2 regions of the Hydrogenophaga sp. R2 genome follow, and region 1 is predicted to be linked to the other one. Evidence: predicted binding sites of a transcription regulator. Region 1 holds the regulator's gene; the other holds the start of a gene.
What was found. Region 1 encodes sigma-54, which starts transcription at its own class of promoters, with help from an activator protein. Its sites were predicted from a motif close to TGGCANGNAANCTGCTTT; they were not measured.
Positions count from the first base shown of each region.

Region 2: a site for sigma-54 is predicted at 2,384-2,401, ahead of WD026_RS01165 (PQQ-dependent methanol/ethanol family dehydrogenase). Genes of this name have one in related genera too.

Region 1 is NZ_JBBHZN010000003.1:413,024-418,089, reverse strand. It holds gene WD026_RS13300 (THUMP domain-containing class I SAM-dependent RNA methyltransferase) at 1-950, opposite strand, end outside; gene rpoN (RNA polymerase factor sigma-54) at 947-2,557, opposite strand; gene lptB (LPS export ABC transporter ATP-binding protein) at 2,574-3,332, opposite strand; gene lptA (lipopolysaccharide transport periplasmic protein LptA) at 3,329-3,970, opposite strand; gene WD026_RS13280 (thiol:disulfide interchange protein DsbA/DsbL) at 4,083-4,721, opposite strand; gene WD026_RS13275 (SPOR domain-containing protein) at 4,793-5,066, opposite strand, start outside.
Region 2 is NZ_JBBHZN010000001.1:233,884-238,949, forward strand. It holds gene WD026_RS01150 (ABC transporter permease) at 1-418, shown strand, start outside; gene WD026_RS01155 (quinoprotein dehydrogenase-associated SoxYZ-like carrier) at 428-1,225, shown strand; gene WD026_RS01160 (quinoprotein relay system zinc metallohydrolase 1) at 1,234-2,184, shown strand; gene WD026_RS01165 (PQQ-dependent methanol/ethanol family dehydrogenase) at 2,530-4,224, shown strand; gene WD026_RS01170 (c-type cytochrome) at 4,285-4,617, shown strand; gene WD026_RS01175 (hypothetical protein) at 4,614-5,066, shown strand, end outside.

The DNA of each region.
Region 1 (5,066 bases):
TTGAGCAGCAGCACGCCGGGGCGGGTGGTGGGTGGCATGCGCTGCAGCGCGTCACCGCCGCGCAGATCGAGCGCGTGGGCCACACCGGCGCGCTCGGCGTTGCGCTGGGCAAAGTCGACCATGCGGAAGGACACGTCGCTGCCGAACACGATGGGGGCATGGCCTTCGGGCCACACCCGCTCTGCCTGCACCGCCTGATCCCGCAGGCCCTGCCACACATGGGACTGGTAGGGCAGCAGCTTCTCGAAGGCAAAGCGACGGTTCAAGCCCGGCGCGATGCGCAGCGCCATCTGCGCCGCCTCGATGGCCACGGTGCCGCTGCCGCAGCAGGGGTCGTACAGCGGATCGATGTCGTCCAGCGATGCGGCCGTGGCGCCGTTCCAGCCGGTGGCCGCGATCATGGCGGCGGCCAGGGTTTCCTTCAGCGGGGCATCGCCCTTGTCCTCGCGCCAGCCGCGCTTGAACAACGGCTCGCCCGAGGTGTCGATGTAGAGCGTGACGGTGTCGGTGGTGAGGTGGGCATACAGGCGCACATCGGGCCAGGTGGTGTCCACGCTCGGGCGTTCGCCCCGCTTGGCACGAAAGCGGTCGCACACCGCGTCCTTGATCTTCAGCGCCGCGAAGTTCAGGCTGGTCAGCGGGCTGTGCTGCGCCGTGATTTCGACCTTGATGGTCTGCTTCGGCGTGAACCAGATCTCCCAGGCCACCTCGGACGCCGCGTTGTACAGGTCCTGTTCGCTGCGGTAGCCGCCATGCCAGAGCCGCACCAGCACCCGCTGGGCCAGCCGGCTGTGCAGGTTGAGCTGCAGCGCATCGCGCCACGAGGCCTGCAGCGACACACCGGCCCGCGCCTTGTAGACGCGCTCGGCGCCGGTGATGCGCTGCACCTCGTCGGCCAGGAAGTCCTCCACGCCGGCGGCGCAGGGCAGAAAGAGATGCAGTTGGTTCACAGGGATTTGCGTAGGTTCGCCGGGGCGATGCGCAGCGCCTCGCGGTACTTGGCCACCGTGCGGCGGGCACATTCGATGCCCTGCTCGCGCAGCAGGTCGGAGAGCTGGTTGTCCGACAGCGGCTTGCCCGGCTCTTCGGACGCGATGAACTGCTTGAGCAGCGCCCGCACCGCCGTGCTGGACGCATTGCCGCCGGTCTCGGTGCCCAGGCTGGAGCCGAAGAAGTACTTGAGTTCGTAGGTGCCGAACGGCGTGGCCATGTACTTGGCGGTGGTCACGCGGCTGATGGTGGATTCGTGCAGGCCCAGTTCGTCGGCGATCTCGCGCAGCACCAGCGGGCGCATGGCGAGTTCGCCGTGCATGAAGAAGTTGCGCTGCCGCTCCACGATGGCGCTGGAGACCCGCAGGATGGTGTCGAAGCGCTGCTGGATGTTCTTGATGAACCAGCGCGCTTCCTGCAGCCGCTGCTGCATGCCGGCATGGCCGGCGTCACCGCCGCCGCGGTTCTGCCGCAGCGCTCCGGCGTACACATCGTGCACCCGCAGGCGCGGCATGACCTCCGGATTGAGCGACACCTTGAAGCCGCGCCCGGCGCGCTCGACGATCACGTCGGGCACCACCACGTTGCGCTCCACGTCCACAAAACGGCGGCCCGGCTTGGGTTCCAGGCGCGAGATGAGGGCGAGTGCCCCGCGCACGGTGTCGTCATCGGCGCCGGTGAGGGCGCACAGGCGCTTGATGTCGCGCTTGGCCATGAGCTCCAGCGGGTGCCCGACGATGGCCAGCGCGGCACGGGCCACCGGCGTGTTGCGCTGCTCCAGGATCTGCAGGCGCAGGCATTCGGCCAGGTTGCGGGCCCCCACGCCGGTGGGCTCCATGTGCTGCAGCCACTGCAGGGCAATGGCCAGGCGCTGGGTGGTGGCTTCCTGCAGGGCCAGGGCCGCATCGGCATTGACCGCCGTGTCGGTGCCTTCCAGGTGCATCAGGCCCAGAGCGAGCGAGGGCAGGTCTTCGTCCAGGTAGCCGTCGTCGTTGAGCGACTCGATCAGGTACACCAGCGCCCGCAGGTCTTCTTCGGAGATGCGCAGGCAGCGGGCCTGGTCGTGCAGAAACGCCTGCAGCGTGACCGGGATGCTGGCCAGGTCGGCGGCGCTGGCGGTGTCGTCGTCGCCGTCGTTGCGCTGGCGGGCCGGGGCATCACCGCCCCACTCGCTGTCGTCGGCCACGATGTCCACCGTGCCGTCGCCCTCCCAGCTTTCCTCCACCGGGGTGGCGCCGTCCAGGCGGGCTTCGAGATCGACCTCCGAGCTCTCGGTGCCCGCGTCGGTGCCCGGGCCGGCGGTGTCAGGCAGGCGGTCGGCGCCGGGCGCCAGCAAGGTGTCGGCGATCTGCTCACCGGCGCTCACCGGGGCGTCGGTCTGCTCGATGCCGAAGGCCTCGCGCTCTGCGGTGTCGTCGGAACGCTCCAGGAACGGGTTCTCGTCGAGCATCTGCTCGACCTCCTGCGCCATCTCCAGCGTGGAGAGCTGCAGCAGGCGGATGGACTGCTGCAGCTGGGGCGTGAGCGCCAGATGCTGCGAGACCCGGAGCGACAGTCCTTGCTTCATCGCGTGGGGGCCATCTTTACATCCGGAAGTGTTCGCCGAGGTAGACCCGGCGCACGTCCGCGTTCTCCACGATCTCGGCCGGCGTGCCGCTGGTCAGCACATGCCCGTCGTTGATGATGTAGGCCCGGTCGCAGATGCCCAGCGTCTCGCGCACGTTGTGGTCGGTGATCAGCACACCGATGCCGCGCGAGCGCAGGAAACCGATGATGCGCTGGATCTCGATGACGGCGATCGGGTCGATGCCGGCAAAGGGCTCGTCGAGCAGGATGAAGCGCGGGTTGGTGGCCAGCGCGCGGGCGATCTCGACCCGGCGGCGTTCACCGCCGGACAGCGCCGGGGCGGGCGAATCGCGCAGGTGGTCCACATGCAGCTCCTGCAGCAGGGCATCCAGCCGCTGCTCCACCACCGCCCTGGACAGGGGCCGGCCATCGTCGTCCTCCTGCAGCTCCAGCACGGCACGCACGTTGTCGGCCACCGACAGCTTGCGGAAGATGGAGGCTTCCTGCGGCAGGTAGCCCAGGCCCAGCCGCGCGCGGCGGTGGATGGGCTGGCGCTCGATGGACTGGCCGTCCAGCAGGATCTGCCCGCCATCGGACCGCAGCAGCCCCACCAGCATGTAGAACGAGGTGGTCTTGCCGGCGCCGTTGGGCCCCAGCAGGCCCACCACTTCGCCCTTGAACACGGCCAGGGACACATCCTTCACCACCAGCCGGCTGCCGTAGGACTTCTTGAGGCCCTTGGCCTCGAGCCGGCTGACCTGGGCATTGGCGGTCAAGGACGGCCTCCCTCGATCTGGCGGCTGGGTTGCAGCGTGGCGCCGTCGGCCGGCGGACGGGCAGCCGGCGCCTGACCGGCCGGAGCGGGTTTGGGGTTCGGGGTGAGCATGGCCCGCACGCGGCCGGACGGGTTGCCCGGACCGCGGGCCGCCTCGCCGCCGTCCACGGTGAACACGTCGGTGGTGTTGTTGTAGACGATGACGTTGCCCAGGGTCTCGTCGTTGAGCTGGGTGCCCTTGTAGCGGCGCATGACGGCGTCACCGGTGAACTTGACGGTGTCGGCGCGGCTGTCGTAATCGATGCGTTGGGCCTCGCCTTCGATGAATTCGTCCACGCCCTCGCGCTTCTGGCGGAAGAACGCCCGTTGACCGGTGGCCACGCCGAACTGGTTGCCGGCGGTGTCCTGCCGCACCTCCACCCGGGCACCGCGGATGACGATGGTGCCCTTGGTGATGATCACGTTGCCGGTGAAGACGCTGGTCTGGCGGGCGTCGTCGTAGCGCAGGGCGTCGGCCTCGGCATTCATGGGCTTGTCGCGGTCGGCTTTTTCGGCATGGGCCGTCGGCGCGCTGCACAGGGCCGCCAGCAGGCACCAGGCCGGCAGGCGGGACAAGCTCGAAAAGGGGAATGCAGGCATGGTCGTCCAGGGCACGAAACTTGCATGCATTGTAACGACGAGGCCCCGTCGAAACGGGGCCCCGCGAGAGAGAAAAAGGCAGGGCTTCAGGCCTTGCAAAAAAGGCAGGGCTTCAGGCCTTGCGGACCTCGGCGATCAGTGCGCTGGCCACCGTCAGGGTGCGGGGACCCTGGCCGCTGATGTAGTAGCGGCCGGCCACGCCCATGGCGGGCGTGCCTTCCACCGCATAGGCCTCCTGCAGCGAGGCGGCCTGCTGGGCCTTGGTGCCGATGGCGGCCGAGTTGAAGATCTCGGTGAACCGGGCGCGGTCCAGACCCTGCTTGACCACCCAGTCGGTGATGGGGCCGGCCGTGGTCAGCGGCAGGCGCTGGCCGTGGATGGCCTCGAACACCTTGGCGTGCAAGGCCTTGACCTGGTCCATGGCTTCCAGGGTGTAGTACAGGCGCTGCATGGGCACGAAGGCCGGGCTGAAGGCCACCGGGACGCGGCGCACCGTCACATAAGCGGGCTGGCGGGCGATCCACTCCTCGAAGGCGGGCTCGAAGTTGGCGCAGTGGATGCAGCTGTAGGCGAAGAACTCCACCACCTCGACCTGGCTGGGCGGCGCCTGCACAGGGGCCGGCTTGGCCAGGCGCTGGTAATCGGTGCCTTCCTTGGGCGCGACGCGCTGGGCGAAGGCCGGCAGGGCGGTTCCGGTCAGGGTGACGGCACCGGCGGCCAGGAGGGAACGGGAGAAATCACGGCGTTGCATGCGTTGGGGCTCCTGAAGGGAATGGCGTTTGGGCGGGGTTGGCCGGACAAAAGTTCCCGGGTGGCCGCTCGTCAGCGCTGGACGCGCACCAGGGCCGACTCCACCCCGTTCACATTGAGCTGCTCCTGGGTGAGTTCGGCCAGGGCTTTCTGGGTGAACGGACCGACGCGCACGCGGTACACGGTGCGGCCGTTCTGCTCGCGTTCGCTGACCTGGGCGTCGATGCCCATCATGGCCAGCTTGGCGCGCTGGGTCTCGGCGTCTTCGGGGGTGCGGAAGGCCCCGGCCTGCACGAAGTAGTTGAACGGGTCCAGACCGGGTGCGGCGGCCGCCGTGGGCGGGGTG
Region 2 (5,066 bases), on a different contig from region 1:
GCTGATCGCCTGGGCCTTCGGCGTGGACATCCCGCTGCTGTACCTGCCCGGCCTGCTGCTGGCCATGACGGCGGGCGCGGCCCTGCTGGCGGCACTCGGCCTGATGCTCTCGGTGTATGTGAAGCAGCTGGAGAACTTCGCCGGCACCATGAACTTCGTCATCTTCCCCATGTTCTTCATCAGCCCGGCGCTCTACCCGCTGTGGAAGCTGGAGGAATCGGGCGCGGTCTGGTTGCTGCGCCTGGCCGAATTCAACCCCTTCACCCATGCGGTGGAGGCCATGCGCTTTGCCATGTACGGCCAGCTCAATGCCCTGTCGTGGGCGGTGGTGCTGGGCTGTGGCGCTGCGTTCTTCGTGCTGGCGCTGTGGGGCTACGACCCGCAGCGTGGCTTCATCCGCCAGAAGGGCGGGGGCTGAGGAACATCCATGTCGACCATCCACCTGAACCGTCGTCACGTCCTGCTGGCCGGCGCCCTGGCCGCCACCGGCGTGCAGGCCAGCGACGACCTCACCGGCGGCGATCCGCTGGGCTCCATGCAGTGGCCCACGCTGCGCAAGCAGTACATCGGCAACGCGCCCATGCGCTTTGCGCCGGAGGTGCTGGTGCGCGGCCCCACCTTCGCCGACGACGCCATGAACGTGCCCTTGCAGGTGGATGCGCGTGCGCTGGCAGCCACCGGCGGCGGGGTGGAGTCCATCCAGGTGGTGGTGGACCGCAACCCGGTGCGCGAGGTGCTGACCTACGAGCCGCTGCGGGCGCTGCCGGTGCTGGCCTTCCGCATCCGCATGGAACAGGCCTCGCCCGTGCGGGCGCTGGTGAAGACACGCGACGGCCAGTGGCATGTGGGCAGCACCTGGGTGCAGGCCGCCGGCGGTGGCTGCACCGTGCCCGGTGCCACCCGGGCCGACGGCTCCTGGAGCCGCACGCTCAACCAGGTGCAGGCCCGTGTGTTCCCCAATGCCGTCGAGGGCAGCCGGCGCCTGCGCCTGCGGGTGATGCACCCCATGGACACCGGTCTGGTGGCGGGCGTGCCGGCCTTCTACATCGAGCGGCTGCAGCTGGATGACGCGGCCGGTCAGCCCTGGCTGCGGCTGGCGCTGCACGAACCGGTGTCGGAGAACCCGCTGCTCACGCTGGAGCTGCCGCGCGAGGCCGCCGGCACCTGGCTGCTGCACGGGCGCGACAACAACGGCAACCGCATCCGGGCCGAGGTGGCGGCATGAGGCTGTGCATGGCCACAGTGCTGGCCTGTGGGCTGCTCGGCGCGGCCCAGGCTCAGACCAGCCTCAAGCTGCCCGACTACCGCCTGCAGCCGCGACCGCTCGCGGCCGACACCTGGGTCATCGAAGGCGCGGTGGAGGACTTCAGCCGGGCCAACGGCTGCAACATCATCAACACCGCCTTCATCGCCACGCCCGAGGGCACCTGGGTGATCAACACCGGGCCCTCCCGTCTTTACGGAGAGCAGCAACGCGCCGCCGTAGCCCGTGCCACGCCGCAGCCGGTGAAGCGCGTGCTGAGCCTGAACCTGCACCCCGACTATTTCTTCGGCCACCAGGCCTGGGCCGGCGTGCCCACGGCGGCATTGGCCGGCAGCATCGCCGGCATGCAGGCCGAGGGCCGCGCCTATGCCGACAACCTGTACCGCCTGTGCGGCGACTGGATGAAGGGCACCGAGTCCACCCCGTCCACCGAGCCCATCGACCCGGCCCGGCTGCCGCAGACCTTGCGCCTGGGCGGCCACACGCTGGAGCTGCACCGCCTGAGCGGCCACACCGCCGACGACCTGGTGCTGATCGACACCACCACCGGCGTGCTGTATGCCGGCGGGCTGATCTTTGCCGACCGGGTGCCCACCACGCCGCACGCCGACTTCGCGGCCTGGCAGGCCAGCCTGGATGTGCTGGAGCGCTGGCACGCCCAGGGCAAGTTCCGCACGGTGGTGCCCAGCCACGGCCCGGTGCACACCGGCCTGGCCGGCCTGCAGCAGACCCGCGACTGGCTGCGCTGGATGACCGCCCTCATGCGCGACAGCGCCGAGCGCGGGGTGGATCTGAGCGAGCTGCTGCGCACCCCGGTGCCGCCGCGTTTTGCCGCCTGGGCCGCCCAGCCGGCCGAGCTGCACCGCAGCCTGACCCAGTGGTATCCGCGCTTCGAGCAGCAGGCGCTGCAAGGGCGCTGACACGCCCCTGGGGTACCGCCGGAGCAGTCCTGAACCGCTCCGTTCAGGACTGTTGCATGCGGGGGTGATTCATTTCTGAACACGCATGAACACTCCATGAACAGTGAACGGCCGTGACACGGCAACGCCGGGTCGATCGAAGTGCCTGGCGGGTGGTTTTTCTAGGGGTTTACACGAAGGTTTTTCGGGTGGCAGGCCCTGGCACAGATGTTGCCCTTGATGCGGTGTGCAACCCAAAGACCGGAGGGGTCGGGGTGTCACCAGCGGCCGCGCATGGGTGCGGTCGCCGCCATCAACCCCAAGAGCAGGAGACCAACCGTGAAACGCACCCTATTGAGCCTGTTGATGCTGGCCGCCACCGCGCATGTGAGCGCCCAGGGCGTGACCGACGCCATGATCGCCAACGACGCGAACACCCCCGACAACGTGCTGAGCTGGGGCATGGGCACCCAGGGCCAGCGTCATTCGAGCCTGAACAACATCAACGCCAAGAGCATCAACAAGCTGGTGCCGGTGTGGTCCATGTCGTTCGGCGGCGAGAAGCAGCGTGGCCAGCAGAGCCAGCCGCTGGTGCACAACGGCAAGATGTTCGTCACCGCCTCCTACTCGCGCATCTACGCGGTGGACGCCAAGACCGGCCAGAAGCTGTGGAAGTACGAGCACCGCCTGCCCGAAGGCATCATGCCCTGCTGCGACGTGATCAACCGCGGCGCTGCCCTCTATGACAACCTGGTGATCTTCGGCACCCTGGACGCCCAGCTGGTGGCCCTGGACCAGAACACCGGCAAGGTGGTGTGGCGCGAGAAGATCGACGACTACTCTGCCGGCTACAGCTACACCGCTGCCCCGCTGATCGCCGAAGGCCTGCTGCTGACCGGCGTGTCCGGTGGCGAGTTCGGTGTGGTCGGCCGCGTGGAAGCCCGCGATCCCAAGACCGGCAAGATGGTCTGGACCCGTCCGGTGGTCGAAGGCCACATGGGCTACAAGGACGGCAAGGAAAACGGCATCTCCGGCACCACCAACGCCACCTGGCCGGGCGAGACCTGGAAAACCGGCGGCGCAGCCACCTGGCTGGGCGGCACCTACGATCCCAAGACCGGCCTGGCCTACTTCGGCACCGGCAACCCCGGTCCGTGGAACAGCCACGTGCGCAAGGGCGACAACCTGTACTCGGCCTCCACCGTGGCCATCGACGTGAAGACCGGCAAGATCGTCTGGCACTACCAGAACACCCCGAACGACGGCTGGGACTATGACGGCGTGAACGAGTTCGTCACCTTCGACATGGACGGCAAGCGCATGGGTGCCAAGGCCGACCGCAACGGCTTCTTCTATGTGAACGACGCCACCACCGGCAAGCTGGTCAACGCCTTCCCGTTCGTGAAGAAGGTGACCTGGGCCACCGGCATCGACCTCAAGACCGGCCGCCCCAACTTTGTGGACGACAACCGTCCTGGCGATCCGACGGCAGCCGGCGGCGACGGCGCCAAGGGCAAGGCTGTGTTCTCCGCACCGGGCTTCCTGGGCGGCAAGAACCAGATGCCCATGGCCTACAGCCCCAAGACCGGCCTGTTCTACGTGCCCACCAACGAATGGGGCATGGAGATCTGGAACGAGCCCATCACCTACAAGAAGGGCGCGGCCTACCTGGGTGCCGGCTTCACCATCAAGCCGCTGTTCGACGACCACATCGGTTCGCTGCGCGCCATCGACCCGAAGACCGGCAAGGTGGCCTGGGAAGTCAAGAACACCGCTCCGCTGTGGGGTGGCGTGATGACCGCCGGCGACCTGGTGTTCTGGGGCACGCCCGAGGGCTTCCTGAAGGCCGCCGATGCCAAGACCGGCAAGGTGGTGTGGCAGTTCCAGACCGGCTCCGGTGTGGTGGCCCCGCCCATCACCTGGATGCAGGACGGCGAGCAGTACATCAGCGTGGTCTCCGGCTGGGGTGGCGCCGTTCCCCTGTGGGGCGGTGAAGTCGCCAAGAAGGTGAATTTCCTGGAGCAGGGCGGTTCCGTCTGGACCTTCAAGCTCATGAAGTAAGTTGTGTGGGTGAGGGGTGGCGCGGCGCAAGCCCGCCACCCTTTTTTTCGGATGAATCACATGCGTTTCCCCCTTTCCCTGACCGCTGCCCTGACCCTGGGCGCCCTGCTGGCTGCCCCGGTGCAGGCCCAGGACCTGGCGGCCGCCGTCGATCTGGCCAAGGCCAGCGGCTGCTATTCGTGCCATGCCAACGCCGAGAAGGTGGTCGGGCCGGCCTTTGCCACCGTGGCCGAGAAGTACGCCGGCGACAAAGACGCCGCCGCCACCCTGGCGCAGTCCATCCAGAACGGCTCCAAGGGCAAGTACGGCCGCATCCCCATGCCGCCGCACGCCAGCCTGAGCCCGGCCGACCTCAAGCTGCTGTCGGCCTGGGTGCTCACCATCAAGCCATGAGGCTTCGCCTGCTCCTGGCCACCGCCCTGCTCGGGGCGGCGGGCACGGTGCAGGCCTTCGATTACACGGGCACCCACAGCGTGGTGGCCGTGACCCGCGATGGCGTGCGCACCGCCATCGGCCGGGTGGAGTTCGCTCCCCATCCGCAAGGCGGTGCCGGCTTCAAGGTCGGCATCGACCCGGCAGTGATGCGCGACCACTTCCTCTCCATGCGCGAGTTCAAGTGCCTGCCGGCCGAGGTGGAAATCACCTGCTTCGTGCCCTACCCCTACGCCAGCCCGGCCCGAGTGAAGCCCGGCGACCTCGCCTGGCTGGAGCACCACCTGCTGTTCTTCTTCAAGCAGCCGCGCGACTACGGCGCCAAGCTCTGGAACGGCATGGTGTTCAAGCTGCGGGAAGAGGGCAACGCCCTGGTGGGCGAACCCCAGGCCATCGATCTGAACCGCCTG